One region of the Rhizobium sp. G187 genome, then DNA from elsewhere that is predicted to be linked to it. Evidence: predicted binding sites of a transcription regulator. Region 1 holds the regulator's gene; each other region holds the start of a gene.
The links. Region 1 encodes LexA, which represses DNA repair genes until DNA is damaged. Its sites were predicted from a motif close to TGTTCNNNNTGTGTTCNG; they were not measured.
Positions count from the first base shown of each region.

Region 1 (7,864 bases):
TAGCCTTACTCATTTGATCTCCTCGAAGGCAAAGGCGACGCCCTGGCCCTTTTCCGGCGCGACAACAATGCGCGCGCCCTTTCTCTGATAGGTGACGCCATTAGCAGCGAGACAGGCTTCTGTCACGCCGAGATCCCGGCTCGTCATGACAACGGCCGCGCCGATCAAGCCCCTGCCCGCCGTTACCACCGTCTGGCCGTAGTGGGCGACAAAACCTTCGGGCGTCAGCACCTCGACCACCGCATTGCCACTCTGGATCGACAGACCGAAGGAATGGGCCGTGACGTCGCGCTGCGCCAAAACCGTTTCGAACAGATACTGGAAGTCGCTCGGATTATCTTCAACGAGAACCACACGCGCCAAGCCGATTGACGCATTCGGATGGACTGCTAGCAACCCGCGATCCACCGGCAAGACATTCACCCGCTGACAGGCAAAGGCGAAGAAGTCCGGCGCGCGCAGATCGGCGGCGAAGGCGAGACGAAACGTGCCATCCGCAGTTCGCCCGTCGGGAAACCGAAAGGTCCGCGAGAACTGAAGCACCTCACCCGCACTCATGCCCTCTTCGACGAAACGCTTGTGATCCGTTTCGGCACCATCAGACTTGACGACAACGGCCGACAAACCCTCATCACGACGGAACCGAAAGGCAAGATGACGGGCAACGAACACATTGCCGCCTTTTGCCGCGACCTCGCAATCCTCGCGGCTACCGACCGCCAAGGGCTCAAGATAGGTATCGTCGGTGAAGAAGACACAGGCGTTTTCGGTGCCAAAGGGATGGCGCGCATCGCTCGCCACGGTAAAACCGAGCGCGGACAGCCGAGCCCTTGCCTGATCAAGAGATCCAACCGGCAGCACCAGATGGTCGATGGCGCGTGATGCTTGACTATCTTCAATCATGTCCAGCTCCTGCTCAGGATTGCGGAGTGTTGGTGGTCGGATTCGAAAGTGCACTGATGACGTGATGCAATTCGGCGAGCTCGCGCCGTGCCTCGCGCAACTCCGTCAGAACCTGCTCATCGATTTTGTGATGGAGCGCCAGCACCTCGATTTCAGCCTTTAGGTTGATCTCATAATCCTTGGCAGCCATGAAACGATCGCGCTCGGCCTGCCGGTTCTGGCTCATCATAATGATTGGCGCCTGAATGGCAGCCAGCATGGACAAGATGAGATTGAGAAAAATGAAGGGATAAGGATCGAGTGCATTGCTGGCCAGCAGAACGGTGTTGGTAACGGTCCAGCCTGTCAGAAACAGGAAAAAGCCGATGATGAAGGCCCAGGAGCCGCCGATCCGGGCGATCGAGTCGGCCAGTCTCTGACCGGTTGTCGCATCCGCCTGGAATTCCTGACTTGCATCTGTCGATACGACACGACGTTCGAGGGCGCGCGCGAGAACGCGCTTCTCCGAAGATGTAAGATCCGACTCACGCTTGCCGAGCAATGTCCGCTCGATCTCCTTTAGCATCGCCAACCCTTTTCCTCTCGCCGGCGGCATTCAATACACCAATCTCGGTGCAAAAACCCACCTTCCCCCGCCTATCGCATTTTCTGCTGTGATCTTCACGGAAATTTATCCACTTGCGGAACACAAATGGAACATATAGGGTCCGTTCTGGATTTGTTTCATTGATGAGGCATCGGATATGCTGACGCGAAAGCAACAGGAACTGCTTCTTTTCATCCATGAGCGGATGAAAGAATCGGGCGTTCCGCCCTCCTTCGACGAAATGAAGGATGCGCTGGATCTCGCCTCGAAATCAGGCATTCACCGACTGATCACGGCACTTGAAGAACGCGGCTTTATCCGCAGGCTGCCGAATAGGGCGCGAGCCCTCGAAGTTATAAAGTTGCCCGAGGCCTATACGCAGAGCCTGCAGCCACGCCGTGGCTTTTCGCCAAGCGTCATTGAGGGCAGTCTCGGCAAGCCGCCTGCCCCTTCGGTCGTCAAGGCACCGAGTGAAGAGCGCAGCCCATCGGTTACTGTACCAGTCATGGGGCGGATTGCAGCGGGCGTTCCGATTTCAGCCATTCAGAACAACACCCATGACATCTCAGTGCCCCATGAAATGATCGGCTCGGGCGAGCACTACGCTCTCGAGGTCAAAGGCGACTCGATGATCGATGCCGGCATTCTCGACGGTGATACGGTCATCATTCGAAATGCGTCCAATGCAAATCCCGGCGACATTGTCGTCGCCCTGGTTGATGACGAAGAAGCAACATTGAAGCGCTTCCGCCGTCGGGGTGCCTCTATTGCGCTTGAAGCCGCGAACCCAGCCTATGAAACCCGAATCTTCGGCCCAGACAGGGTGAAGATTCAGGGCAAGCTGGTTGGGCTGATCCGCCGCTATCACTGAGGACAGCCTCTTATGGTCGGCTTCGGTGCTCATCGTATGCCGGCCATGGTCGCACTATCATGCTTGTCTGCGCTCTCACCTGTACGCCAGTCGTAGAGGCGATGTGCAGTCCAGGGGCGCGGCAGGCCGTCGAAGGCCGCGCGCACTTGGATCGAACTTTTCTTTCCGCGTCCCGGTGCGATTTCTATTTCTAGCGCGCCACTCATGCGCAGGGTGCTCTCCGTGAAGAGGATAGTGCCGGACCGGCATTGGGACATACGACTTCGCGAGGCTAGGATAACGATGTCGGCGGTGTCGCACGCTGCGCCGAGGAGATCCGGCCGATCGAGGGTCATGAGTGTCCGGGTGCTAAACTTTGCCACGCAGGCGCCTTTCAGGCAGGTGAATGCCTTCGGCGTCGCCTTGCGCACCAGTTCCGTAAAGATCTTCGCTGCCTCTCTTTGATCGGTATCGCTCAATTCTTGCCGTGGCGGACCTTGTCGTGAAGAATCTTTGACGTCCCCGCTTTGCACGGTATCCGGGCTCCAAGCCGCTCGCTCAGGCAACGGCGGAACGTCTGCCTCGATCGGGACGGCCACTGTGTCAACGTCGAGAACCGGGCGCCATTGATCGAAGAGGAAAGCTGGCGGCTTCTTTTTATTGGTGGCGAGGATGCCGCGGTCCGTATCGACAAAGAAGGCGACGAGGCGGCCGTCTTCGCTGACAAAAAGATTGGAAGGCTTTTCAAGGGGCGCCAACCACGCCAGAGCCGCCGTCACGATGAACAGGCATGCGCCGACGAGGCGGAGCCGCGTGCGCAGCAAGGTCAAGAGCAGCAGGCCAAGAACGGTTCCGGCAATAAACCAGGCCGGCTGGCGCGGGAAGACATAACCATCGCCCCAGGCAGCGACGGTGTGCGCCACGACCATAACAAGATCCAGCCCCGCCCCCATCACCCAAAGAAAAGGTGCATCGAGGCCAAATGGCATCAGCAGCATGGCGACGAAACCGGCCGGCATCACCACAACCGAAATCAGGGGCATGGCGGCAAGATTGGCCTCAAGTCCATGGGTCGAGAGACGATGAAAATGCGAAATTGAGAAAATGGCGGTGGCCATGCCACCGATCAGGGATGTCGCAAGTGTACCGCCCGCAAACTTTCCGGCAGCCGCCACGAATCGCGCCGGCAAAGATCTGCCCCTGGGCAGGAGCGGCGGCGGCTTTGCCGTCCATCCGGCGTAACCGGCGATCAGGGCTGCAGTCGCAGCAAAAGACATCTGGAAACTTGGCCCCATCACCGATGACGGCTGAACAACCAACATCCCGATGGCCGCCAGTGCGAAATTGCGTAGGCTGATCGCTGGTCGATCGAGGAGGACGGCTGTCAGCATGATGGCCGTCATCAGATAGGCTCTCAGGGCCGAGATCTGATAACCGGAGATCAACACATAGCCCGTCGTTGCGACAAGGGCGCCGCCAGCCGCCAGTTTCTTGATTGGAACCCGTTGGGCTATGACCGGCAAAAGGCTGAGGGTGGCGCGAAGCCCTACGAAGAAAATGCCCGCGGCGAGCGCCATGTTCAGTCCGGAAATCGCCGTGATATGGGCAAGTCCGGACACCCGTAGCGCCTCGGTCGCCTCGGGTGACATGGAACGGCGCTCGCCCGTGATGATGGAGGCAGCAAAAGCGCCGGTATCGCCCGGCAGGACATCACGGATTCGGCTGGAGATCCGATCACGGAAGGAAAAGAGCGCCTTGTCGAATCGTTGTAACCACCCGTTGCGAGCCTCGGGATCAAGACCCGCCGATGCTGGCGGTCCGAGAAAGAAGCCGACCGCACCAATGCCTGCGTAGTAGCTCTGGAAGGCAAAGTCATTCATGCCCGGCAAAGCAGGCCCCGAAGGCGGCGATAGCCGCACGCGTCCAGTGATGACAGCGCCGATGGCCACCGGCTCATGCCGGCTGCGGGCCAGCAGCGACACGCGCTCTGGCCGGCGGCGAATTGTCGGCTCGGCCGTTGCCGTCAGTCGGACGACATAGCGCCATTCAGCGCCGGATCCCGCCTCCCGCCGCTCGACGATACCTGTTGCAATCGTCACCACCGGTTGATCGAGGATCGTGGTGCCAGCACGATGGGTCTCCCAGCCTGCGAGCAGCATGCCGGCCGCCATCAGGGCAAGGGACAAGAACATGGCCCTATGCAGTTCCGATGCCCGCCGGACGATCGCTCCGCAAAGGCACACAGCCAGCAGCGCTGAAAGCATTACGGTTGACGGCGGCGCGGGTGCCAGGAACCAGATTACCGCCCCAAGGCCCAGCCAGACTGGAACGAAGAGAAAGAGATGGCCGTGGCGTGCCTCTTCCTGCAGAGCGGTTACGATGGCGACGTTCAGATGATTCAGGCGATGGCGCAGCGGAGGATACCACCGTACCGATCGTGCAAAAATTTCGACGGTGCGATCAATTGAGCGCTCTTTCGGTGCCGTCTTAAACGGCCCCGGCTCCGCCCCCGAAATCTCTTTCGTTCTGTTCGCCAAATCCACCATTCGGCGCGCCCCCGCCGGGTCGACAACTGCGCCCGCGCCCAGACCATAAGACATTCCGAAAAACAATCAAAGCGTGCGGAATTTGCAACGCAGAGCAACCTTTGAGGCGTTTACTTCCTCGAACCGATCGGTTCGATTGTTGCCGATTTCGCGATGCACAATTTGCCCTTTGGATAGGTTGGCATTAACTTCGGTATCATATAGCTACAACACACGCTTAACCGATGGCGGCTTTTTCAAGGCGCCTTCCCGCCAATTCCGGAGGATCAGCATGACGGACAAAAGCGCTTCTTTGAAACTCGGTGACAAGACGGTCGACCTGGGCGTCAAGGCCGGCACGATCGGGCCCGACGTGATCGATATCGCGGCCCTTTACAAGCACACCGGCGCATTCACCTACGACCCGGGCTTCACGTCCACCGCCTCATGCGAATCCAAGATCACGTATATCGACGGCGACGAAGGCGTGCTGCTGCATCGCGGCTATCCGATCGAGCAGCTGGCCGAAAAGGGTGACTTCCTCGAAGTCTGCTACCTGCTGCTTTACGGTGAACTTCCGACCGCTGCACAGAAGAAGGATTTCGACTATCGCGTGACCCATCACACGATGGTGCATGAGCAGATGTCGAAGTTTTTCTCCGGCTATCGCCGCGATGCGCATCCGATGGCCGTCATGGTCGGCACCGTCGGCGCGCTGTCCGCCTTCTACCACGACTCGACCGACATCACCGATCCGCATCAGCGCATGGTTGCCTCGCTCCGCATGATCGCCAAGATGCCGACGATCGCTGCCATGGCCTACAAGTATCATGTCGGCCAGCCCTTCGTTTACCCGAAGAACGATCTCGACTACGCGTCCAACTTCCTGCGCATGTGCTTTGCCGTGCCCTGCGAAGAGTACCAGGTGAACCCGGTCCTCGCCCGCGCCATGGACCGCATCTTCATCCTGCATGCTGATCACGAGCAGAATGCGTCCACCTCGACCGTCCGCCTCGCCGGCTCGTCGGGTGCCAACCCGTTCGCCTGCATCGCGGCTGGCATCGCCTGCCTTTGGGGCCCAGCCCATGGTGGCGCCAACGAGGCAGCGCTCAACATGCTGCAGGAAATCGGCACGGTCGATCGCATCCCTGAATATATTGCGCGCGCCAAGGACAAGAACGATCCGTTCCGCCTTATGGGCTTCGGCCATCGTGTCTACAAGAACTATGATCCCCGCGCCAAGATCATGCAGAAGACCATGTATGAGGTCCTGGAAGCCACCGGCCACGGCGACGATCCGCTGATGAAGGTTGCGCTTGAGCTCGAAAAGATCGCGCTCAACGACCCCTATTTCATCGAGAAGAAGCTTTACCCGAACGTCGACTTCTATTCGGGCATCACGCTGCGCGCCCTCGGCTTCCCGACGACGATGTTTACCGTTCTCTTCGCGCTCGCCCGTACCGTCGGCTGGATCGCACAGTGGAACGAGATGATCGAAGATCCGCAACAGCGCATCGGCCGTCCGCGGCAGCTCTACACCGGCGCGCCGAAGCGCGACTACAAGTCTCTGACCGAGCGCTGAGCGCTTTTTCATCACTGCAAAAAGGCCGGCATTGTCCGGCCTTTTTTTCGTTTCCGGGCTGAGGTTGAGCCAAAGAGGGAGCCTCCACCTGAAACTCGCCGTGATCACTGCGGTTTTCGGTCGTGACAGCCTTCATTTCCCAGCGGCTTTGTTCTAAGGAAGTCCACCCAATTCGTTCGATGCAACGAACCGCCAAGGAGTTTATGCGTCCCGATGCTCGTGTTCATGAGAAAAGCTTCCCAGACCATTTTCGCCAAGTTGCTGCTTTTGCTTCTGGTCGTTTCCTTCGGCGTCTGGGGGGTCTCCGCATCCCTGTTCAGCACCACCACTGACACTGTGGTGTCGGTTGGGGATCAGGCCGTCTCCAGCAGTGACTACGCATTCGCCTATCAGCGCACAGTCGCTGAGATGAGCCGGCGTTTCGGGACACAGCTGACAACAGAGCAGGCCCGCTCCCTCGGCGCCGAAAACCAGGTCTTTTCGCAGCTGGCCGCAGGCGCAGCGCTCGATCAGCTGGCGTCCGATATGAACCTCGGCCTGTCTCAGGATCGCCTGGCGCAGTTGATCGGCGAGGACCCGGCCTTCATCAATACGGCTGGCAATTTCGATCGCGCACTCTTCTCCAGCCGGTTGCGGAATGCAGGCCTGCGTGAGGAAGACTATATCAATGAACGCTCTCGCGTTGCCGTGCGCAGCCAGATCGTCGACGCGACGTCGGAAGGCTTTGCTGCACCGAAAGTGCTGGTCGACGCGATCCGCGACTATCGGTTTGAAAATCGCGATATCGACTACTTGTTGCTGACGAATGCCAATATCGATCCCGTGAAGGCTCCCGAAGAAGAAGTGCTGAAGACCTGGTTCGAAACAGCGAAAGCCCGCTACCGTGCGCCTGAATATCGCTCCTTTACCTATGTGAAGCTTGAGCCTTCCGATATCGCCGATGCTGCGACTGTAACGGACGAGCAGATTGCGGCTGAATATGAGCGCCGCAAAGCAAGCTTCACCATTGCTGGCAGCAGAACCATCGAGCAGCTGAGCTTCGAGAATCGCGAACTCGCGGATGCCGCCCTGGCTGAATTGAAAAATGGTACCACGTTTGATCAGCTCGTTACGGATCAGGGCAAAACTGCCAGCGACGTTCTGCTCGGCGAATACACCCGTGACCGCCTCCCCGATGTTGCCATTGCCGACGCAGCCTTTGCGGTTGCGGCCGATGGCGGCACGACGCCGGTGGTCGAGGGCGCACTCGGCCCCGTCATTCTGCGTGTCACCAATATCAAGGATGGCCGCACCCGCAGCCTTGACGAAGTGCGCGAAGAGATCCGCAAGGAACTTGCCGAAGCAGCAGCAATCGCCGATATCAACGCCGTCCATGATCAGTTCGAGGATTTCCGCGCCGGCGGCTCGACTTTGAAGGA
Region 1 covers NZ_JBPUGM010000001.1:742,004-749,867, forward strand. The annotation lists gene kdsA (3-deoxy-8-phosphooctulonate synthase) at 1-13, opposite strand, end outside; gene ACSV9I_RS03510 (VOC family protein) at 10-903, opposite strand; gene ACSV9I_RS03515 (DUF1003 domain-containing protein) at 917-1,468, opposite strand; gene lexA (transcriptional repressor LexA) at 1,647-2,360, shown strand; gene ACSV9I_RS03525 (ComEC/Rec2 family competence protein) at 2,390-4,753, opposite strand; gene gltA (citrate synthase) at 5,157-6,446, shown strand; gene ACSV9I_RS03535 (SurA N-terminal domain-containing protein) at 6,660-7,864, shown strand, end outside.

Region 2 (7,864 bases), 300 kb from region 1:
GCACCCAGCAACTGTGCGTGACGCATGGCGCGACGCATGATGCGGCGCAGGACGTATCCACGGCCTTCGTTAGACGGCAACACGCCATCGGCAATCAGGAAGGCCGACGAGCGCAGGTGATCCGCAATCACCCGATGGCTGGCACGGCGTTCGCCTTCGGCCTTGACACCTGTGAGCTCGACCGAGGCATCAATAAGGGCACGGAAAAGATCGATTTCATAATTGTCATGCTTGCCCTGGAGAAGAGCAGCGACACGTTCAAGGCCCATGCCAGTATCGATCGAAGGGCGCGGCAGATTGACACGTTCTTCCTTGGTGACCTGCTCATACTGCATGAAGACGAGATTCCAGATCTCGATGAACCGATCGCCGTCTTCATCCGCCGATCCAGGAGGGCCGCCCCAGATATGATCGCCGTGGTCATAGAAAATCTCAGAACATGGACCGCAAGGCCCGGTATCGCCCATGGCCCAGAAGTTGTCGCTGGTCGGGATGCGAATGATCCGATCATCCGTCAGACCGGCAATCTTCTTCCACAGGCCATGCGCCTCGTCATCGGTATGATAGACCGTGACCAGGAGACGGTTCTTGTCGATGCCGAATTCCTTGGTGATCAGGTTCCAGGCGAGCTCGATCGCGCGTTCCTTGAAGTAATCGCCGAAGGAGAAGTTGCCCAGCATCTCAAAGAAGGTGTGATGGCGCGCCGTATAACCGACATTGTCCAAGTCATTGTGCTTGCCACCCGCACGCACACATTTCTGCGCGGTAACCGCCGTCGAATAGGGGCGCTGTTCAAGGCCGGTGAAAACGTTCTTGAACTGAACCATGCCGGCATTGGTGAACATCAGCGTCGGGTCATTGCGCGGGACCAGCGGGCTCGATGAAACGACCTCATGACCGTTCGTCTTGAAGTAATCGAGAAAAGTCGACCGGATGTCGTTTACACCGCTCATGTCACGCCCTTCATTCAGGCCAGTTTTCGGCCATTTCGCAAAATCAATGGCTTTTATCGCCCGTCAGGATCGCTGTCCAGCGGCGCAATGGAAAACCGGCCGCGTCTCCCTCGAAACGCGGCCGGTTTAAGATCAAATCAGAGATCAGGAGATCTCACGCGTCATCAGCACCGTCGCCATCATTGGCATCCGGCCCACCATTTTGCAGGAACTTCTCCGCGATCAGGCCGGCATTTTGCCGCAAGGCCATCTCGATTTCCTGAGCAACGGTCGGATTGTCGCGCAAGAAGAGCTTGGCGTTCTCACGCCCCTGTCCCAACCGTTGACTGTTGTAGGAGAACCAGGCACCCGACTTCTCGACAATCCCCGCCTTGACACCAAGGTCAACCAGTTCGCCGGTCTTCGACACGCCCTCGCCATACATGATGTCGAATTCGACCTGCTTGAAGGGAGGAGCCATCTTGTTTTTCACAACCTTGACGCGGGTCTGGTTGCCGACAACCTCTTCGCGATCCTTGACCGCGCCGATACGGCGGATATCGAGGCGCACCGAAGCATAGAACTTCAGCGCATTACCGCCAGTCGTGGTTTCCGGCGAGCCGAACATGACGCCGATCTTCATACGGATCTGGTTGATGAAGATCACCATGGTCTTCGACTTCGAGATCGAAGCCGTGAGCTTGCGCAGTGCCTGACTCATCAAGCGCGCCTGAAGGCCAGGCAGGCTATCACCCATTTCCCCTTCGATTTCCGCACGCGGCGTAAGCGCCGCCACCGAGTCGACAACAAGCACGTCAACCGCACCGGAACGCACCAACGTATCGGTAATTTCAAGCGCCTGCTCACCGGTATCTGGCTGCGAAATCAGAAGATTCTGCAGGTCAACGCCAAGTTTGCGCGCATAGACCGGATCCAGTGCGTGTTCCGCGTCAACAAATGCGCAAATACCACCTTTTTTCTGGGCTTCTGCAATGGTCTGAAGCGCCAGCGTCGTCTTACCCGAGCTTTCAGGCCCGTAAATTTCAATGATACGCCCCTTCGGCAGACCGCCGATGCCGAGTGCGATATCCAGGCTGAGAGAACCGGTCGAGACCGTCTCGACTTCGACCACACTCTCGTTCGCGCCGAGTTTCATGATCGAGCCCTTGCCGAACGATCGTTCGATCTGCGAGAGCGCCGCTTCCAATGCCTTGCTTTTATCCACCGATTTGTCCTCTACCAGCCGCAAAGAATTCTGTGCCATTCGATCCACCTTTAGGTTATTGAAGCCGCATAGGCAATGAAGCCGCCGATGGACAATATGTACACTTTTTGTTCTCATTTTGCAAGAGCCACTCAAGCCTCTGAAATCAATGAGCATTTCGGATCATGTTCGAATTTTGTTCCAGGAAAAAGGCGAAGGGTAAGAACCTTGCTGCCTACCGACGCGACGAAACGCTGCGGCGCTGCCCGATTCGCTCTTCAGCCAGGCTTTGGGGGCTCAGATGAACCTTGATCTCCTGGCCATCGGCGGGGCCCATATCGACCGGCGCGGACGCATCTTCGGGGAGACAAAACCGGGTGCAAGCAATCCCGGCAAATGGTTCGAGGAGGTTGGCGGCGGCGTCTTCAATGCCGCATCGAACCTGTCGAGACTGGGCCGAAACGTCCGATTGATCGCTCCGCGTGGCGGCGATGCGGCCGGTTCACAGGTGTCCGAGGCCGCCGAGAGAGCAGGGCTGGACGACCAGCCGGTAATGTTTCTCGACCGCGCCACCCCGAGTTATACCGCGATCCTGGAAAGAGACGGCAATCTTGTGATCGCATTGGCCGACATGGCGCTCTACGACGCCTTTGTCGCACGAAGGTTGCGGGCGCGAAGCATGCGTGACAGCCTTGATGACGCGAATTATGTGCTCTGCGACGCCAATCTTCCGGCCGACACCCTGTCTGCGCTATCGAAAGACTGCGCAGCCCGCGGACGACCACTCGCCGCTATCGCGATTTCCCCGGCCAAGGTGATGAAGCTGCATGGCGCTGTCGCTCATCTCGACCACCTCTTCATGAACAGCGCCGAGGCGGAAGCAATTGCCGGCGAACGCGCCAGAACACCGGAGGATTGGCCTCGCCTCCTCAAATCGTGCGGACTGCGCGGCGGAACAGTGACGAATGGGAGCGGTCCGGCCGTCGCCTTTGCCGGCAATCAGGTTGCTGTGATCGAGCCGGCAGCACTGTCCGAAGTTGCGGATGTCACGGGTGCCGGTGATGCCTTTGCATCCGGATTTCTCGATGCGCTTATGTCCGGCGCCGACCTCGCGGAGCGTCTTCGCCGCGCCGTCGCCTGCGCCGCGATCACGCTTCGAACCGCGCGGGCGACGGATGAAAACCTGTCGCAGGTGCAACTCGACACGCAAATGGCCCTTGTCCCGCACGCCCGTTTCCTGCCATGAGGGCATGATCTACCAAAGAGAGTTCCGTCATGACACGTCCCGTCTCCCCGCTCCTGCCGATCACCTATTCGAGCGAAGTCAGCGCCGCAAAGCAGCGCGGCGCGCCAATCGTCGCGCTTGAGTCGACCATCATCACCCATGGCATGCCCTATCCCGGCAATATCGAAATGGCCCGGAGTGTCGAGGACATCATTCGCCAACAGGGCGCTGTCCCCGCCACGATCGCAGTGATCAAGGGCATGCTGCATATCGGGCTTGAGCCGCAGGAACTCGAGACCCTGGCCCAGCTCGACAATGTCATGAAAGTTTCCCGCGCCGATCTTGCCTTTGCTATCGCCGAGCGTCGCCATGGCGCAACCACGGTGGCTGCAACGATGATTGCAGCCTCGCGCGCCGGCATCAAGGTGTTCGCAACGGGTGGCATCGGCGGCGTGCATCGCGGTGCCGAAGAGAGCTTTGACATCTCGGCCGACCTGGAAGAGCTGGCCCGCACCGGCGTCATCGTGGTCTGCGCTGGCGCCAAGGCGATTCTTGATGTGCCGAAAACGCTGGAAGTCCTGGAAACACGCGGCGTACCGGTTGTAACCTATGACTCGGAAGAGTTTCCGGCATTCTGGTCCCGCGCATCCGGTCTGCGCAGCCCCTTGAGCCTGCCGAGCCCGGCTGCGATCGCCAACTTCCAGAAGATGCGCGATCAGCTTGGCATTGATGGCGGCATGCTGATCGCCAATCCGGTACCGGAAGCCGACGAGATCCCGCGCGAAGAGATGGAAATCTATATTGGCCGGGCACTGGCCAATGCCGAGCGTGACGAGATCACTGGCAAGGCCGTGACCCCTTATCTGCTCGATAATATCTTCCATTTGACGGGTGGCCGCAGCCTGAAGACCAATATTGCCCTCGTTGAAAACAATGCCCGCCTCGCAGCTGAGATTGCCGTGGCCAGCTGAACGGCCTTAAGATCAAGGTCGACCGAACAAAGAAAACCGCCAGCTCACGCTGGCGGTTTTCTTTTATGCACAACACGACATCCTGTCGCTTGCGTCAGGTTTCGCCATCGAGCATTTCGCGGACCGCAACCGCCAACTGCTTGAGCGAGAAGGGTTTGGGAAGGAAACCAAACTTGGCATCGGCCGGGAGGTTGCGCGCAAAAGCGTCCTCAGCATAGCCCGATACAAAGATGAACTTCAGGTCTGGATAGCTCTTGCGCAGTTCTGTCAGAAGCGTTGGGCCGTCCATCTCTGGCATGACAACGTCCGAAACGACAATATCCACCTGACCATTCAGCTCATCCATAATGTCGAGCGCCTCGACGCCGGAGCCCGCCTCGTGCACCGTATAGCCACGCGTCTCGAGCATGCGCTTGCCGCCACGGCGGACAGCTTCCTCGTCCTCGACGAGCAAGACCACGGCAGACTTGCCGGTCAGGTCTTTCTGTTCGGCTGCCGCGCCATTTTCGGAAGGTGGCACGACTGTAATCGTGTCTCCATCGACGACGGCAGTTGCCTGCCCGGTCTCGTTGACAGGCTGAACGTCGGGAATATGCCGCGGCAGGAAAATCCGAAACGCAGTGCCCTTGCCGACTTCGGACTCCGGATAGATGTAGCCGCCAGACTGTTTGACGATGCCATAGACCATGGCAAGTCCAAGTCCGGTGCCCTTGCCCACTTCCTTTGTGGTGAAGAATGGCTCGAAGATCTTGTCCATGATCTCGGGCGCAATGCCCGTTCCCGTATCGGCAACCTCGATCAGCACCATGTCTTCGGCAGGCAGTCCGCGATAATTGAAGGCCTCCGCCTCCGCAGCGGAAATGTTGCGCGTCGAAACCGTCAGAGCACCGCCTTGCGGCATGGCATCTCGCGCATTGACGCAGAGATTGATCAGGACCTGCTCGAACTGTGACAGGTCGGTTTTCACCGGCCAGAGGTCACGTCCATATTCGACCTTCAGCTTCACATTGGTGCCGGAGATCAAACGATCGACCAACATGCGAAGATCACCGATGACGTCGGTCAGATTCAAGACCGATGGCCGCATCGTCTGCTTGCGCGAGAAGGCCAGCAACTGGCGCACCAGAACGGCGGCACGGTTGGCATTGCGCTTGATTTCCATCAGATCGGCAAAGCTCGCGTCAGATGGCCGTGCCTGAAGGAGCAGGTGATCGGACGACAGAAGGATGGCCGTCAGCACGTTGTTGAAGTCATGTGCAATGCCGCCCGCAAGTGTGCCCACCGCATTCATCTTCTGCGTCTGCGCCATTTGCGCCTCAAGCGCCTTCTGGTCGGTGACGTCGACGGCATAGACGATGGCCGCCTCTTCGGGCGCCTCGTCGCTCTGGTCGATCACAGCATTGACGTAAAAACGGAAATTGCGCGCATCATTGCTTGGGTGACGGCTGTCGATCGGCGAAATATCGACCTGCCGGTCCTTTGCCGAGGCCAGTGCACGGCGAAACTCCTCGCGTTCGCTCTCATGCAGCACGACCTCGATTCGCTCCTGCCGGTCGATTTCGTCGCGAGAAATGATGTCGGAGAACAGCTTCATGAACGGCGCATTGGTGCGCAGGATGCGGCCTTCGCCGTCCACGGAAGCAATCGCCATCGGCGTATTGTTGAAGAAACGGGTAAACCGCATAGATGCGACCGAATCCGACTGATCGGAGCCATCGCCCTGCTGGCGGGACAATACGATCGAGCGGCTTTCGCCCGGCGCACCGTCACGGGCGGCCCGAACCCGGTGGACAAGGCGCACGGGCAGGCTCTGACCGTTGGTACGGCGCAGATCGAGATCCAGCGTTTCAGTGCGTGACTGGCCGGGCTCCGCCTGAACCGAATCGATCAGCGCCATGCCCTCACCCGCCACGAGGTCGGAAATCGAGAGAGAGCCAGGATTGAACTGCGTCAGGTCTACGCCCAGCCATTCTGCAAGCGTCGCGTTCAGATAGTAGATCTCACCCTTGCGACCGGCAGAGAAGAAGCCGGCAGGCGCATGATCGAGATAGTCGATCGCGTGCTGCAATTCCTTAAAGAACCGCTCCTGATCGTCCCGCTCTATCGTGATGTCGGACAATTGCCAAACATGCAGGCCTTTGCCCCGTCCCTCACCAGGCAGGAGCCTTGCCTTGAGACGATACCAATGTGCGCCAGAGCCATTGGCCGTCTGGCTGCCAAGTGGCTTCAACAGCCGAAACTCCTCGTAGGTTTCGCGCCCTTCTCGCAAACCATTGGTCAATCGATACAAAGCCTCGCTGGATTCGCGGTGACGCGACAATAGAGCTTCCAGCGTCTGGACGTCCGTCGCCTTCTGTGCGCCGGTCATCGCGCCATAGGCGGTATTGGCATAGACGATACGGCCCTGCTCGTCGGTGATCAGCGTGCCTTCCGGCTGGCTCGCAAGAAACCGCCTCGACAAGCTGTCGCCCTGCGGCTGCGGCATGACTTCGACAAAACCGATCACGGCGGAAACGATGAAGAAAATCCCCATCATCGCCAACACGCCAAGGATTCCGAGAAAGAGTTCGTTGTCCAATTGCTCGCGGAAGAACACGAAGGCAGCCGAAGCGGCGATCAGCACCAGCGCCAGGACGAGAATGCGCAATGCCGTACCGGCACCGCCGCGGCGCTCGACCAGGGCGCCCTCTCCGTCGCGGTCCGTCTGTTGTCGTGTCATCAATGCCTCTCGCTCATCACGCGCCCCCGTCAACGTCAACGAGAATCGTGCAGCTTCTGTTTATCAACTTGGCTTGCCTGCAAAAAGCAAAGAAAGGGTTCAAGACCCGCCTTGAGCGGCCTATCCCACAGGAATGCCGCAATCAGTGGCCATTCTCTCTCATTTGATCGCTGGCATCGGCTGCGCGCACCCCTGAGCGCCGATTGCGCATTGGAACATCTTCTGCCAGAAAAGCCAGCAATAGGGAGCGTATCATATGGTTGACGAACTGATTTCGGCTTACGGCGATAATTTCATGGTCGCTGCCTTGGGGGTCGCTCTCGGGCTCCTCTGCCTCTTCATCGTCTTGTGGTTACTGCGCAACCGAGCGCCCTCGCCCTTTGTGCGCGGCGGAAGAAACCGGCAGCCGCGGCTACAGGTTCTCGATGCCGCCGCCGTCGACACGCGCCGCCGCATCGTCCTCATCCGCCGCGACAATGTCGAGCACCTGGTGATGATCGGCGGTCCGACGGATATCGTCATCGAGAGTGGCATCGGCGATGACCGCGCCTATCTGTCAACCGTGGCAGTCCAGACAAACGAGCGCGAGACGATTCCGGCCAAGAGCGTTGCAGAGCCCGTTTTTGTGGCACCGACCGAGCGTCCGTTACCTGTCATGCCCGCCATCGCCGAGACCACGCCGAAGGCTAAGGCCGGCCCCGCACCCAACGCTTCCCCGACGCCTGAGATGCTCCAGCCACCGATCCAGGTCGAACGTCGCGGACAACCGGCCGCGCCGGCAATGCGCGCGCCAGACGTTACGCCGCAATCCGC
Region 2 covers NZ_JBPUGM010000001.1:440,744-448,607, reverse strand. The annotation lists gene alaS (alanine--tRNA ligase) at 1-953, opposite strand, end outside; gene recA (recombinase RecA) at 1,108-2,196, opposite strand; gene ACSV9I_RS02050 (carbohydrate kinase family protein) at 2,438-3,382, shown strand; gene ACSV9I_RS02045 (pseudouridine-5'-phosphate glycosidase) at 3,412-4,332, shown strand; gene cckA (cell cycle histidine kinase CckA) at 4,427-7,051, opposite strand; partial or broken gene ACSV9I_RS02035 (flagellar biosynthetic protein FliO) at 7,308-7,589, shown strand.
Region 2: recA (recombinase RecA) is a predicted target of LexA. The motif match lies at 2,323-2,340, and genes of this name have one in related genera.

Region 3 (7,864 bases), on a different contig from region 1:
ATGCTCGTACCATTGTCGGAAATCGTCAGCGAAGAACCCGCGCCGAGCAGTGTCTCGACGCGGCTGCGCAGGTCGTTCGGGATCTCGATGCGGGCGAGGGCAGCTTCGGCCGTGGAAAGGGCGCCATTGTCGGCTGGTTGTGTGATACCGAGGCGCGCCATCGCGCTGTTCGTCAGGTTGTCGGTAAGGGTTGCGCCGCGCCATTCAGCCGTGTGACGCTCTCGGTCACTGGAGGTGAGCACGAGGAAGTGGGTTCCCAAGCCGAGATGCGGGTCCCTGATTCCGACATCCGCCTCGAACAGTGGCTCAAACGCGCTCCGAACCAGGAGCTTGCCGGCTGCAGGCTGCGGTCGCCCGGCGATGTGATAGAGCGATTCCAGGAACTCTTCGGAGAGGATGCCGCCATTGTCGCCAATCTCGTGCGCAGCCCTGTAGCCTTTGATGGCGGCGATGGTCTTTGATCCGAGCACGCCGTCTGCCGTACCGGTGTCAAAGCCGAGTTCAGTCAGCATTTCCTGCACGTCGCGCACCTGGTCTGTCACGGTGCGGCGGGTGATCAGAATGCGCAATGCCGCTGGTTCCTCTGCCTCGCGAAGAATACCCGGCGCCGACCGTGTATTGGAGGCCGTCATTGCCACTTCGACCGGTTGGCTCCCGCGCAGTCCCGACGCGGGTTCCGGCCTGGCATCAGACAGAAGCGCGGGCGAAGGGGCTGGCAGGCTTGGTGCAAACAGGGCTGCGTGAACGATCTTGCGTGGCTCGATCGGAGCCTCGGTGATGATCACATGGACACCGCGCCGTGTCATGCCATAGAGCGAGCGTGCGAAGTCGCGAGGCAGCCTTACGCAGCCATGCGACGCCGGATAGTCAGGAATACGCCCTTCATGCAGGGCAATCCCGCTCCATGTCAGCCTTTGCATGAAAGGCATGGGCGCATCCGAATAGATGTTCGACTTGTGATATTTGCGCTTTTCCAGGATCGAAAACACACCCGAGGGGGTCCGGTGACCGGTCTTGCCGGTGGACACTTTGCTGGTTGCAACAAGGTCGTCACCTTCATAGAGCGTGAGCGTCTGTGTTGCTTTCGACACGAAGATCTGGAGCGGTCCGTCCGCGAACGCCAAAGCGGGGCAGACCAGGGCCGTGCTTGCAGCAAGGCTGAAGGTCATCAGAAAACGCTTGATCATGAACCACCACTGGAACCGAAATCGGGAAAGCCCGATGCTAGGGTGTGATGCTTAAGAAAACTTTCAGAAGCTGGCTGTGAGCCGGACCACGAGCATTTATACACGGATAAAAGCCGGCGGTAGCTTTGCGGTTCGCAGCCGTCTGGGCCTAGCTTGATCTGTATCGGTGCCCTGTCCGCAGTTGTGGCGATGCCACGAGCAGCAACAGTGCCGCAATCGGCAGAGAAAACACATGGCCAAGTGCGTTGAAGCCGAGGGCTCCCGTGAAACCGCCGACAAAAAATAAGGTCACGATCGGGAGCAGAACTTTAAGCTTGCCCGGGTCACTTGGGATTGGTGGGCGGTGGCGCAGGCGGGCAACCCAGTCATAGACGAGCTTTCCAACTTCGATACCGATATCCGTGATCATGCCGGTGAGGTGCGTGGTGCGGATTCTGGCACCGGAAATCTTCGTGATCGTCGCATTCTGCAGGCCCATGGTGAAGCTGACCAGCATGGCGGTTGCCGATGCGACCAGAACAGGGGGCATGACGATCCCCAGCCCTGCAAAGGCGATCAGCAGTCCGGATTCCAGCGCAAGAGGATAGGCATATTGCTGCCGGCGGGCATGTCGACGCGCCCAGTTGATCAGGATCGCCGAGCAAGCCGCGCCGAAGAGGAAAAAGACGAGGAGCACAAGGCCCGAGCCGGCGAGGGCAAATAATCCGAGCGCCAGATTGTCTGCAAGAGCAGAGACTATCCCCGTCATGTGCGAGGTGTATTGGCCGAATGCGAGAAACCCGCCGGCATTCATGGCGCCGGCCACAAAGGCGAGGATCGAGCCAAGCAAAAGATCGTTCTGTCGGTTGCGTCGATAGGCCGAGGCAATGCGGACGAGCCGCCAACGCCGTTTTTGTGGCGCTCCGCCGACGCTGACGGCGGGAGGAGAGGAAGGTGTGCTTCGCAAGGACTGAGGCCTAGGATCGCTTGGGAAAGGTATAGCCGGTCTGCACTGTACCCTTGCCGAATTTCTCGCGCAATCGATCCATGGCAGCTTCAGCCGCCGCCCGCCTTGCCGCCTGCGGATCGACGAGATCACCTGGATCTGCAGTAGAGGGATCCTGAAGGTCACTGACACCAATGCCGATGAGCCGGAAACGGGTGCCATCGGCTTCCTTCTCGAGCAGCGCGAGCCCCGTGCGAAAGATGCGATCGGCAAGCTGAGTCGGATCGTCCAGTCGGCGGTTGCGTGTGCGGCTCTTGAAGTCCTTGGTCTTCAATTTCAAGACAACAGTTTGCCCGGCAATCCCATGCCGCTTCAAGCGCCAGGCAACTTTTTCCGACAGTTCACGCAAATGCGGAACCAGATCTTCCATCCTATTGATATCGTCGAAGAATGTTGTCTCGGCTGATACGCTCTTTGCAGCATCGTTTGGCCGGACGCTGCGATCGTCATTGCCGCGTGAAAGACGGGAGAGGCGTTGGCCCATGGAGCCGTAGCGGCGCATCAATTCTGTTTCATCCATGCCCTGCAATTGCCCGATGGTGCGGATGCCATCTGCCTGAAGCGTCGCGGCAAAAGCCTTGCCGACGCCCCAGATGAGGCCAACAGGCTTATCGGCCAAGAAGGACACGGCCTCGGCTTCCCCGATCACCGAATAGCCACGCGGCTTGTTGAGATCGGAGGCAACCTTGGCGAGGAACTTGCAGTAGCTCAGTCCGACCGAGACGGTGATGCCGATCTCGCTTTCGACACGTTTGGCGAAGCGCGCGAGGACGCGGGCCGGTGGATCATGGTGCAGCAATTGCGTGCCGCTCAGTTCAAGGAAAGCCTCGTCAATCGATATCGGCTGCACAAGCGGCGTCAGCTCTTCCATCATGGCCCGGATTTCACGTCCCACCCGAACATATTTTTCCATGTCCGGACGGATCACCACAGCTTGAGGGCAGGCTTCGAGGGCCTTGAACATCGGCATGGCGGACCGCACACCGTGGATGCGTGCGACATAACAGGCGGTCGACACCACGCCGCGCTTGCCGCCGCCGATGATAACAGGCTTGTCGACCAGATCGGGATTGTCGCGTTTCTCGACAGATGCGTAGAAGGCGTCGCAGTCGATATGCGCCAACGTCAGTTGATAGAGCTCAGGATGATAGACGAGGCGAGGGCTGCCACAGGCACGACAGCGCCTCAGGCCTACCGGTTGGCCAGCCAGGCAGTCGCGACAAAAGCCGGGATAGTCTTGAGCGGCGCGTGACATTGTTGGAACAAAAGTTGAACATCATCACGGTATGCCGTGCTCCCGGACTTGGCAAGCCCCTTGTTTTGTCTGCTTTCAAACACATTGAGCCAGGGTATGCGGCATCCTCCGATCAAGTCTCTTCCGCTCGCAAAAGCCTAGTACTCTCCAGAGCCAAGGCCGGGGCTGACATAGTGGTGATAGGCGGCCACCACGGTCTCCGGTGGTGTTTCTGTAGCCGTGCAGAATGCCATCAGCGTCGGTTCATGCTGCATCAGGAACTCCAGCATGCCTGCCAGGAAGCCAGGATCGCCCACCGCCAGGCGCATTTCGCCCGGCTGTACGCCCGAGAGTGCAAGGAAGCGTGACAGCATCTCCGGTTCGCCTGCGAGCCAACCTAGAACGGCAATCGCAGTCGTTTCTGCATCCTGTGGTATTGGTCTGTTTTTCATCAAGTTTTCCACCAGCACTGGCAAGTTTCCGATTTCGAAACCAAATAGCACTAGCATGCAACGCGACGGAAGAAGCAACTCGTGTGAGCATCAGTCGCCGCATCGGCCACAGCAACGCGAGATCAAGGATCGGGTGAATGCCGAAAAAGGTAATGATTGTCGAAGACAACGAGCTCAACATGAAGCTCTTCCGCGATCTTATCGAGGCATCCGGTTATGAAACCGTGCAGACTCGCAACGGCATGGAGGCCATGGATCTCGCGCGCCGCCATCGTCCCGATTTGATTCTCATGGATATCCAGCTGCCTGAAGTGTCGGGACTGGAAGTGACCAAGTGGCTGAAGGACGATCCGGAACTCCATGTCATTCCCGTGATCGCGGTCACCGCCTTTGCCATGAAGGGTGACGAAGAACGGATCCGTCAGGGCGGCTGCGAAGCCTATGTCTCCAAACCGATTTCCGTTCCGAAGTTCATCGAGACGATCAAAACCTATCTCGGCGATGCGTGAGGACTGAACCATGACAGCGCGTATTCTCGTCGTCGATGACATTCCAGCCAACGTCAAGCTGCTTGAAGCACGCTTGATGGCGGAGTATTTCGACGTCCTGACGGCCAGCAACGGTCGCGACGCGCTTGATATCTGCGATCGAACCCAGGTCGATGTCGTCCTTCTCGATATCATGATGCCGGAAATGGACGGCTTCGAAGTCTGCGAACGTCTGAAGTCGAACCCGCGGACTGCGCATATTCCCGTCGTCATGGTCACGGCCCTCGATCAGCCGTCGGATCGTGTACGCGGCCTGAAGGCCGGTGCTGACGACTTCCTGACCAAACCTGTCAATGATTTGCAGCTGATTTCGCGCGTGAAGAGCCTCGTGCGTCTCAAGACGTTGAGCGATGAGTTGCGCCTGCGGTCGCAGCCCGACCTGCAGCAGGCACTGGACGATCCCCTCCGTCTGCAGGACGGGCGCCTGGAGGAGCAGGCTCAGGTCTTGCTGGTGGACAGCAGGGCAGCATCGCAAGAGCGCATCATCAAGGCCCTGAAGCCGATTGCCGAAGTCACGGCCATGTCTGACCCGCAGGCCGCCGTCTTTGAGGCTGCGGAAAGTCCGTTCGACCTCGTCATCGTCAGCGGTAATCTGGAAGACTACGATCCTCTGCGTCTGTGTTCGCAATTGCGCTCTCTGGAGCGTACCAGGATGTTGCCGGTCCTGTTGATCACAGAGCAGGGCGACGAGCAGATGATCATCCGGTCGCTGGACCTTGGCGTGAACGATTATATCGTCCGTCCCATCGATCCGAATGAATTGGTCGCCAGAACCCTCACGCAGATCCGCCGCAAGCGCTATAATGACCGGCTGCGCACCAATGTCCGTCAGACGATTGAGCTGGCCGTGACGGATGGCCTGACGGGGCTCCATAATCGACGTTACCTCGATACGCATCTGAAGACGCTGTTTGCCCGCGCCATGGCCCGTGGCCGCCCCTTGACGATCTGCATCACAGACATCGACCGCTTCAAGCAGGTCAATGATGTGCATGGACACGATGCGGGCGACGACGTGCTCAAGGAGTTTGCCGGGCGCATTCGCAGCACCGTGCGCGGCGCTGATCTCGCCTGTCGCTACGGCGGCGAAGAATTTGTTGTCGTCATGCCCGACACCTCTGCCGAGGTCGCCCAGAGCGTTGCCGAGCGCCTGCGCAGCATGATCGAGGCGCGGCCCTTCCAGCTACGCACCGGCGAAATGCCGTTGATGCTGACGGCATCCATGGGGATTGCAACGCTTGGCCCGGGGATCGTGACGCCTGAGCAACTGCTGAAGCAGGCGGATTTGGCTCTGTACGAAGCCAAGAATCTTGGACGCAATCGTGTTGTTGCTGCTGCCGCCTAATCTGTGATTCGACGCGCCATAAACGGGGAGTTGCATGGAGCTCCCGATTTCGCGAAAATGACGCTATTCACAGATTTGTCCAGCGCCGGTGGCGAAAAGCCGCCCTTGGTGTCGATTGTGACTGTTTGCAGTCCTTTTGACGGATTGTGTTTGCAACTGTCGCATCTGTGACAACATATGCACACATTCGGCCACCGGCCGATGGCATGTCTTGGCGACGTTGATCCTCCGAGCAAGGGACTTACCTTTATATTAGTATAGTCTATCTACTCGTGGCTTTTCTTTTGTTGAGGGGCTATGAGCAAGCGTTCGGTCAGTTATCTGCAATACTTTCCCGCAATTGATGAATGTTCACGCCGACCTTGGAATTGTTTTGGTGTAAGGTATAGCTAATTAAGCTCTGCCATGCTGATTTTAACCATGTTGGTACATGCCGCAGTGTTTCAGTTAATAAAGTGTTGATTTTTCTCTCGGGGTGAGAGAACTTCTGTGCATCACAGATGCCTCGCGTGGAGGCAGCGGAATACCCCATGATGCTCAGGTCCGCCGCATCTCCTGGGTCGTGGGGTCGGTCGGTTGGCGTGTGACGATTAACGGTTCCTCGTGCCGTGTCTCATGCCGACCGACCCCCTATTCTTAACCGGCTCCCTTGCGGGAGCCGGTTTTTTTGTGCCCCGACGAGGGGGAGGGGTGTGTCGCTGATATGCTGACGCGCGGGAAAGCGGACATAAAAAAAGCGCGCCCCAAGGACGCGCTCTTTTTTGAAGATGTCAACGAGATCTTACTTGATCTTCGTTTCCTTGAACTCGACGTGCTTCTTAGCAACCGGGTCGTACTTGGTCTTCGTCATCTTTTCCGTCATCGTACGGCTGTTCTTCGTCGTTACGTAGAAGAAACCCGTGTCGGCCGTCGACAGAAGCTTGATCTTGATGGTTGTAGCCTTGGCCATGGTCGTCCTGCCTCTAATAAACGAAGCCGTGGACGACCGAACGATGTCCACGGCAAATCTGGCGCGAAACTACAAATCGCGCCCGAAAAGTCAAGTCCGTTTCGGGCTAAAAAGCAGGCGACCCAGGGAAAGCACGACATAGAGTGCAAAGAATCCCGCGATAGCCCAGGCGAAACCGTCATTGCCCGTCACGTCGATGGCCGCACCGATTGCCTGTGGACCAGCCACCGTGCCAACTGCATAGCAGAAGATGAAGGCAGCATTGGCGGCGGCGAGGTCGGCACCCGTGAGTCGCGATCCGAGATGGCTGAGGCCCACGGTATAAAGCCCGGAGACGCTGCCGCCCCAGAAAAGTAGCACGACCGCCATCAGGATCCAGTTCTCCGAAAGCCATGGCAGCATCAAGGAACCCGTAAGGCCAACGACCGACAGGATGGAGAGGAGCAGTCTGCGGTCGCGCATGCGGTCGGAGATGAGGCCCAGCGGGATCTGGAACACCATGTTGCCAATGCCCATCACGGTCAGCAGAAGCGCTGCCTGGCTCTCGCTGAAGCCCGTACGAGTGGCATAGATGGGGAAGAGCGACAGGCCGCCAGCCTCGACAGCACCGAAGACGAAAACAGAAACGGTCGCTGTCGGCACGAGGAAGATGTAGCGGAGGAAGTGCTGCTCCGGCTTCTCGTCGAGAACAGGGCTTTCATTGCGAGCGATATAGATCGGGATGGCAGCTGCGAGAATCGCAAGTGCCCCGACCGCAAACGGCAGAAGCCCCTCGCTGCCAAGCGCGGAGAACAGGAGAGGCCCGCAGGCGAAGCCGATTGCCAGCACTGTCGCGTATATGCCCATGACAAGCCCGCGCCGCCGCGAGGGCGCAGCCGCATTGATCCAGAACTCAGAGAGTACGAAGAGCGTCGTGGTCGCGCCGTGGAAGACGAGGCGCAGCGGGAACCACATCCAGAACTGCGTGGCGTAGTAGAAGCCGACGCCGCTGATGGCCGAGAGAAGTACGGCCCAGAGCATGGTGTTGGCGACACCGAGGCGATGCGCAATCTTCGTCGTAAGTGGCGCCGCGATCATCGCCGCGATCCCGGCCATCGCCGAATTCAGCCCGATCAGGGTCGAGGAGATACCCCGCTTCTCGAGGATGATGCTCAGCAGAGGCAA
Region 3 covers NZ_JBPUGM010000009.1:107,201-115,064, forward strand. The annotation lists gene ACSV9I_RS20690 (L,D-transpeptidase family protein) at 1-1,187, opposite strand, end outside; gene ACSV9I_RS20695 (YoaK family protein) at 1,336-2,016, opposite strand; gene ACSV9I_RS20700 (DNA polymerase IV) at 2,144-3,427, opposite strand; gene ACSV9I_RS20705 (DUF3572 domain-containing protein) at 3,565-3,858, opposite strand; gene ACSV9I_RS20710 (response regulator) at 3,996-4,367, shown strand; gene ACSV9I_RS20715 (PleD family two-component system response regulator) at 4,378-5,751, shown strand; gene rpmG (50S ribosomal protein L33) at 6,533-6,700, opposite strand; gene ACSV9I_RS20725 (MFS transporter) at 6,791-7,864, opposite strand, start outside.
Region 3: ACSV9I_RS20700 (DNA polymerase IV) is a predicted target of LexA. The motif match lies at 3,431-3,448, and genes of this name have one in related genera.

Region 4 (7,864 bases), 200 kb from region 1:
CCGCCGCCTCGACCTTTTTCATCGGCCGCCGTTCCAGCAATTCCTTGAGGAATTGGCCCGTATAGGAAGCTTCGACTTTCACAACCTCTTCCGGTGAGCCCTGGGCCACGATTTGGCCACCGCCATCGCCTCCTTCCGGGCCGAAGTCGAGGATGTAATCGGCCGTTTTGATCACTTCGAGATTGTGCTCGATGACGACAACGCTGTTGCCCTGATTGACGAGTTCTTGCAGCATTTCCAGCAGCTTGGCAACATCGTGGAAATGCAGGCCGGTCGTTGGCTCGTCGAGGATGTAGAGCGTGCGCCCTGTCGACTTCTTTGACAGTTCTTTCGCCAGCTTGACGCGTTGCGCCTCGCCGCCTGACAAGGTGTTTGCCTGCTGGCCGACCTTGATGTAGCCAAGCCCGACATCGAACAGAGCCTGCAGTTTATCGCGCACCGCTGGAACTGCCTGGAAGAACTCGACGCCTTCCTCGACTGTCATGTCGAGCACATCGGCAATTGACTTGCCTTTGAAGTGTACGTCGAGCGTTTCGCGGTTGTAGCGCTTTCCGTGGCAGACATCGCAGGTAACATAGACATCCGGCAGGAAGTGCATCTCGATCTTGATGACGCCATCGCCCTGGCAGGCCTCGCAGCGTCCACCCTTGACGTTGAACGAGAAGCGGCCCGGCTGGTAGCCGCGTGCCTTTGCTTCCGGCAGCCCCGCAAACCAGTCGCGGATCGGCGTGAAGGCGCCGGTATAGGTGGCGGGGTTCGATCGCGGCGTGCGGCCAATCGGCGATTGGTCGATGTCGATCACCTTGTCGATGAATTCGAAACCGTCGATGCGTTCGTGTTCGGCCGGATTTTCGCGGGCCCCCATAACCCGGCGAGCGGCGGCCTTGTACAGCGTCTCGATCAGGAAGGTCGACTTGCCGCCGCCGGAGACCCCGGTCACCGCCGTGAAAACGCCAAGCGGAATGGCCGCCGTCACGTTTTTGAGGTTGTTGCCTTTGGCGCCGACGACCTTGATCTGCTGGCCTTTCTTCGGTTTGCGCCGCTGAGCGGGCACCTTCACCCCGAGTTCGCCGGTCAGGTATTTGCCGGTCAGCGAATTGGGGTTGGCCATGATGTCCTTTGGCGCGCCTTGCGCGATCACCTGGCCACCATGGATGCCGGCCGCAGGGCCGATATCGACCACGTAATCGGCGGTCAGAATTGCATCCTCGTCATGTTCGACAACGATCACCGTGTTGCCGATATCACGCAGGTGCTTCAGCGTGTCGAGGAGGCGGGCATTGTCGCGCTGGTGCAAGCCAATCGATGGCTCGTCCAGCACATAGAGAACCCCCGTCAGTCCGGACCCGATCTGCGAGGCTAGCCGGATGCGCTGGCTTTCGCCGCCCGACAGCGTGCCGGAATTGCGCGACATGGAGAGATAGTCGAGACCGACATCGTTGAGGAAGCGCAGGCGTTCGCGGATTTCTTTCAGGATCCGCGTCGCGATCTCGTTCTGCTTGTCGCTCAGCGTTGCAGGCAAGGTTTCGAACCATGCGCCTGCGTTGCGGATCGCCATTTCGGTCACCTGGCCGATATGCAAGCCGTTGATCTTGACCGCCAAGGCCTCGGGCTTCAGGCGGAAGCCGGCGCATGCAGGGCAGGGGGCCGCCGACATGTAGCGCTCGATCTCCTCACGCGCCCAGGCACTGTCGGTTTCCTTCCACCGACGCTCAAGGTTGGGCACGATGCCTTCGAATGTTTTGGTTGTGGTGTAGGAGCGCGCGCCATCCGCATAGTGGAAGTCAATCTTCTCTTCGGTCCCGTGCAGGATCGCCTTCTGCGCGGCGTCTCCAAGCTCGGACCACTTGGCAGTCATCTTGAAACCGAAGGCTTTGCCCAGCGCTTCCAGTGTCTGGTTGTAATATGGCGAACTCGACTTGGCCCAGGGCGCGATCGCGCCGTCGTTCAGACGGCGGTTCATCTCAGGCACGATCAGCGCTTCATCGATCTTTTGCTGGCTGCCGAGCCCGTCGCAGGTCGGGCACGCGCCGAAGGGATTGTTGAAGGAGAAGAGACGTGGCTCGATTTCCGGAATGGTGAAGCCGGAGACCGGGCAGGCGAACTTTTCCGAGAACAGGACCCGTTCATGCGTCTCGTTCAATGACTTGTTGGCCGAGCCACCGGCGGAGGTTTCTTCCGGCGGCAAAGGCTTATCGGCGAATTCTGCCACAGCGAGCCCGTCGGCCAGTCTCAAGCACGTCTCAAGACTATCCGCGAGGCGGCTGGCAATGTCCGGGCGCACAACAACGCGGTCGACCACGACATCGATATCGTGCTTGTATTTCTTATCGAGCGGCGGCGCATCGGCGATCTCATAGAACTGACCGTCGATTTTGACGCGCTGAAACCCCTTCTTCATCAGTTCGGCGAGTTCTTTTTTGTACTCGCCTTTGCGTCCCCGGATCATCGGGGCCAAGATATAGAGACGGGTTCCTTCGTCGAAGGCCAGTACGCGGTCAACCATCTGGCTCACCGTCTGACTTTCGATCGGCAATCCGGTCGCCGGCGAGTAGGGAATGCCAACACGGGCGAAGAGCAGGCGCATGTAGTCGTAGATTTCGGTGACCGTGCCGACCGTCGAGCGCGGGTTGCGTGAGGTCGTTTTCTGCTCGATCGAGATTGCCGGCGACAGGCCCTCAATCTGGTCCACGTCGGGCTTCTGCATCATTTCGAGGAACTGGCGTGCATAGGCTGACAGGCTCTCGACATAGCGCCGCTGGCCCTCGGCATAGATCGTGTCGAAGGCAAGCGACGACTTGCCGGAGCCGGACAGGCCGGTCATGACGATCAGACTGTTGCGCGGCAGATCGAGGTCGATCCCCTTGAGATTGTGCTCGCGGGCGCCGCGGATGGAAATGGTCTTGAGTTCGCTCATGTCGGGCTCTGATCGGCAAAGGGAAGGGACTGTTCCTGGGAGGACTGTCCTTATGTAGTCACAGGAAGCCTCGAGTCGAGCCGCAAGCGGCGACCGAGGCGGTTTTTCGATTCTGTTGACAAGATCCTACAGAAATAATAGAACAAATAAAGAACATTTTCGCTGTGGATTTAAGCCTCCACTTGCCCAATCGCTCAAGCGAATGGGATAAGGTAGCTTTTGATCGAATTTTGAAAGCCGCGGCGGCGCGGCAGTAAGGTGAGTGTCATGGCTGGTAGCGTCAACAAGGTCATTCTGATCGGCAACCTTGGGGCTGACCCCGAGATCCGCCGGACCCAGGACGGTCGTCCAATCGCCAATCTTCGCATCGCCACCTCCGAAACCTGGCGCGACAAGAACAGCGGCGAGCGCAAGGAAAAAACGGAGTGGCACAGTGTCGTGATCTTCAATGAAGGTCTGTGCAAGGTGGCGGAACAGTATCTGAAGAAGGGCTCGACCGTCTATGTTGAGGGCCAGCTGCAGACCCGCAAGTGGCAGGATCAGACCGGCAACGACCGTTACTCCACCGAAGTCGTCCTTCAGGGCTTTAACGGCAACCTGACAATGCTCGGTGGTCGTGGTGACGGTGCCGGCGGATCACGCGGCAACGACATGGGCGGCGGCGATTTCGGTGGCGGTTATGATGGTGGTTACGGCTCGCCGGCACCGTCGCGCGGCGGTTCGTCCGGCGGTGGCGCAAGCCGCGGCGGCAGTGCGCCGTCTGGCGGCTTCTCCCGCGATCTCGACGACGACATTCCGTTCTGATCAATATTCGGTAGAGGCGGGGGCTTTGGCCCCCGTTTTCATGCCAGCGGCGTTATAAGGGCGCTAGCTGCGCCTGCACCATGTTGGGGGTTCGCGTCCCTCACCGCCTACGCGCCGAAAGCAGACTTTACACCGTCGACAACGAACTGGACCGACAAGGCCGCCAGCAGTACACCGAGCAGTCGGGTCAGGAGCGCTCGACCGGTAACGCCGAGGAATCGGTTGAGGCGTTCGGCGAGGAAAAGCGAGACAAAGACCAGGCCGAGGACTGCAGCGATAACGGCGATCAGTTGGAGTTTGCCGATAAATCCCTCCATCGTGCCAGAGATCAGCACCGTTGCAGAGATGGCGCCGGGGCCGGCGATCAGCGGGATGGCCAGCGGGAAGACGGCAAGATTGTGGATGTGATCCTTGGTGATTGCGTCGCCTGTGGTCTTTTCCTTCCGCTCGTTGCGCTTCTCGAAGATCATTTCGAAGGCGATGGCAAACAGCATGAGGCCGCCGGCGATGCGGAATGCGCCCATGGAGATCCCGAGCGCGCCGAGGATTGCCGCGCCAAACAGGGCGAAGACAGTCAGGATGGCGAAACCCATTACTGCGCCGCGCACCGCCACCTGTTGCCGCTGCGCCGTGTTCATCCCCTGGGTCAGGCCGAGAAACAGCGGTGCAAGCCCCGGTGGATCGACGGTGACCAGCAAAGTTGTCAGCGCGCTGATCATCGTTTCGGTCACGGCCATCACATTTCTCCCCTTAAGTTGCGCCCATAAAGTCAAACTGGGGAGCGGCTTGCAAGAGATAGCGCCGGTTATTGTCCGCTGCGCCTTTCCCTCAGCCCAAAAGCCTGTTTATAACGAGGCGCAAAATTGGCGCTCCAGCGCCTGTTCCGCTATAAAATTCCCAGTGATTCCGAACAAAGATCGTGACCTGATTTGACTGAGCAAAGCACTCCCGGCGGCGGCAAGTTTCCGTCCGACATCGAGCCGATTTCCATCATCGAGGAAATGCAGCGGTCCTATCTCGATTACGCCATGAGCGTCATCGTCAGCCGCGCGCTTCCAGACGTGCGCGACGGACTGAAGCCGGTTCATCGCCGCATCCTTTTCGGGATGAATGAACTCGGCCTCGACTGGAACAAGAAATACGTCAAGAGCGCCCGCGTCACCGGTGACGTGATGGGTAAATACCATCCGCATGGCGACGCCGCGATCTATGACGCGCTCGCCCGTATGGCGCAGGACTGGTCGCTGCGTATGCCGCTGATCGATGGTCAGGGCAATTTCGGCTCCGTCGACGGTGACCCACCGGCGGCCCAGCGTTACACGGAATGCCGCCTTCAGAAGGTCGCCCACGCGCTGCTCGACGACCTCGACAAGGAAACCGTCGATTTCCGCGACAACTACGACGGCACCATGTCGGAGCCGGTTGTCGTTCCCGCAAAATTCCCGAACCTGCTGGTCAACGGTGCAGGCGGCATCGCGGTGGGCATGGCGACCAATATACCGCCGCACAATCTCTCCGAAGTCATCAATGGCTGTATTGCGCTGATCGATGATCCGGCGATCGAACTGCCGGAACTGATGCAGATCATCCCGGGTCCCGACTTTCCGACCGGTGCGATGATCCTAGGCCGGTCCGGCATCAAGTCGGCCTATGAGACGGGCAGGGGCTCGGTCATCATGCGCGGCGTTGCCCGCGTCGAGCCGATGCGCGGCGACCGCGAACAGATCATCATCACCGAGATCCCCTATCAGGTGAACAAGTCGACGATGATCGAGAAGATGGCCGAGTTGGTGCGCGAAAAGCGTATCGAAGGCATCTCCGACCTGCGCGATGAGTCGGACCGTCAGGGGTACCGGGTTGTCATAGAGCTGAAGCGCGATGCCAATGCCGAGGTCATCCTCAATCAGCTTTATCGCTACACACCGCTGCAGACCTCCTTCGGCTGCAATATGGTGGCGCTCAACGGCGGCAAGCCGGAACAGCTGACGCTGCTCGACATGCTGCGCGCCTTCGTCGCCTTCCGCGAAGACGTCGTCAGCCGCCGTACCAAGTTCCTCCTGCGTAAGGCGCGCGACCGGGCGCATGTCTTGGTCGGTCTTGCGATTGCTGTTGCCAATATCGACGAAGTCATTGCGCTGATCCGCAAGGCGCCGGATCCGGCAACGGCCCGCGAGCAGTTGATGACGCGCCGTTGGCCTGCCAAGGACGTCGAATCTCTGATCCGCCTGATTGACGATCCCCGTCACCGGATCAACGAGGACCTGACCTACAATCTCTCGGAAGAACAGGCGCGCGCCATTCTCGAACTGCGCCTGGCCCGCCTTACGGCACTCGGTCGCGATGAAATTGATGAGGAATTGAACAAGATCGGTGCGGAAATCGCCGACTATCTCGATATTCTCTCTTCGCGTGTCCGCATCCAGACGATCGTCAAGGATGAACTCGCGGCCGTGCGCGATGAATTTGGCACGCCGCGTCGGAGCGTCATCATGGATGGCGGCCCGGATATGGACGACGAGGACCTGATCGCGCGTGAGGAGATGGTCGTCACTGTTTCGCATGCCGGCTACATCAAGCGCGTGCCTCTGACCACGTATCGCGCTCAGCGTCGTGGCGGCAAGGGCCGCTCGGGCATGGCGATGAAGGACGAAGATTTCGCCACCCGCCTGTTTGTCGCCAATACGCATACGCCCGTTCTGTTCTTCTCCTCGCGCGGTATTGTCTACAAGGAAAAGGTGTGGCGTCTGCCGATCGGGACGCCAACTTCGCGCGGTAAGGCCATGATCAATATGTTCCCGCTGGAGCCCGGCGAGCGTATTACCTCGATCATGCCGCTGCCTGAGGACGAAAAGAACTGGGAAAACCTCGACGTGATGTTCTCGACGACACGCGGAACCGTGCGCCGAAACAAGCTCTCCGACTTCATCCAGGTGAATCGGAACGGCAAGATCGCGATGAAGCTTGAAGAAGAGGGCGACCAGATTCTCGCCGTCGAGACCTGTACCGATCGGGACGATGTTCTGATGACGACGGCGCTCGGTCAGGCCATCCGCTTCTCGGTCGATGATGTCCGCGTCTTTGCCGGTCGCAATTCGATCGGTGTCCGCGGCGTTTCCCTGGCTGCGACTGACCGCATCATCTCCATGACCATTCTGGGCCATGTCGATGCGGAACCATGGGAGCGTGCAGCCTATCTCAAGCGCTCTGCCGCCGAACGGCGTGCAAGCGGTGTTGAAGAAGATGATATCGCGCTGGTTGGCGAGGAAGTCACCGAGGAAGGTGAACTCACCGAGGAGCGTTATCAGGAACTGAAGTCGCGTGAGCAGTTCGTCCTGACGGTCTCCCAGAAGGGCTATGGCAAGCGTTCGTCGTCCTACGACTTCCGCATTTCGGGCCGTGGCGGCAAGGGTATCCGGGCCACTGACACGTCCAAGACAAGCGAAATCGGTGAACTGATCGCGGCCTTCCCGGTCGAGGACAAGGACCAGTTGATGCTGGTGTCTGATGGTGGTCAGCTGATCCGCGTGCCGGTTGATGGCATCCGCATCGCCAGCCGCGCAACGAAGGGCGTGACCATTTTCTCCACCGCGAAAGATGAGAAGGTTGTGTCTGTCGAGCGCATCAGCGAGCCGGAAGGCGAGGAAGATGCGGTGGACGCCGAAGCTTCAGAACTGGAAGTCGGTCTGGACACTGGCGCGGCAGCAGACGGTAGCGCGGACAGCGAAACGCCGACCGAGTAATCTTGAAAAGAAGGCCGGACTTTCAGGGTCCGGCCTTTGTCATGTCAAGCCAGAATGAGAAAAGCCCGCCGGATCGTGATCCGGGCGGGCTTTTTGATGTTTGGTCAGTGCGTCGAGCCTTAGAACGCCCGTTGGCGTTCGACCATGGCTTTGAAATCCTCGTCTTCGCGCTTCAAAGCGGCGACCGTCGAGGCGACGGAAGCGACGAACATGCCGCTGATCAGAGCGGCGAGAACCGTGAGGGTGAGTATCATGGGTCTTTCCTTTCTTTTTCAGCGTGAACGTCAAATTCAGTAGAGAAGCTGCCGGCCTTGAGATCAGTGCCCGAAGCTGTGGTAACGGGCCGTCATCGGCGGGCCGTTGAACTTGCCGTTTGTGCTGTCTTTCACGTAAAAGGTTGCCG
Region 4 covers NZ_JBPUGM010000001.1:540,963-548,826, forward strand. The annotation lists gene uvrA (excinuclease ABC subunit UvrA) at 1-2,917, opposite strand, end outside; gene ACSV9I_RS02495 (single-stranded DNA-binding protein) at 3,185-3,721, shown strand; gene ACSV9I_RS02500 (MarC family protein) at 3,829-4,458, opposite strand; gene gyrA (DNA gyrase subunit A) at 4,651-7,461, shown strand; gene ACSV9I_RS02510 (hypothetical protein) at 7,581-7,715, opposite strand; gene ACSV9I_RS02515 (hypothetical protein) at 7,779-7,864, opposite strand, start outside.
Region 4: uvrA (excinuclease ABC subunit UvrA) is a predicted target of LexA. The motif match lies at 3,056-3,073, and genes of this name have one in related genera.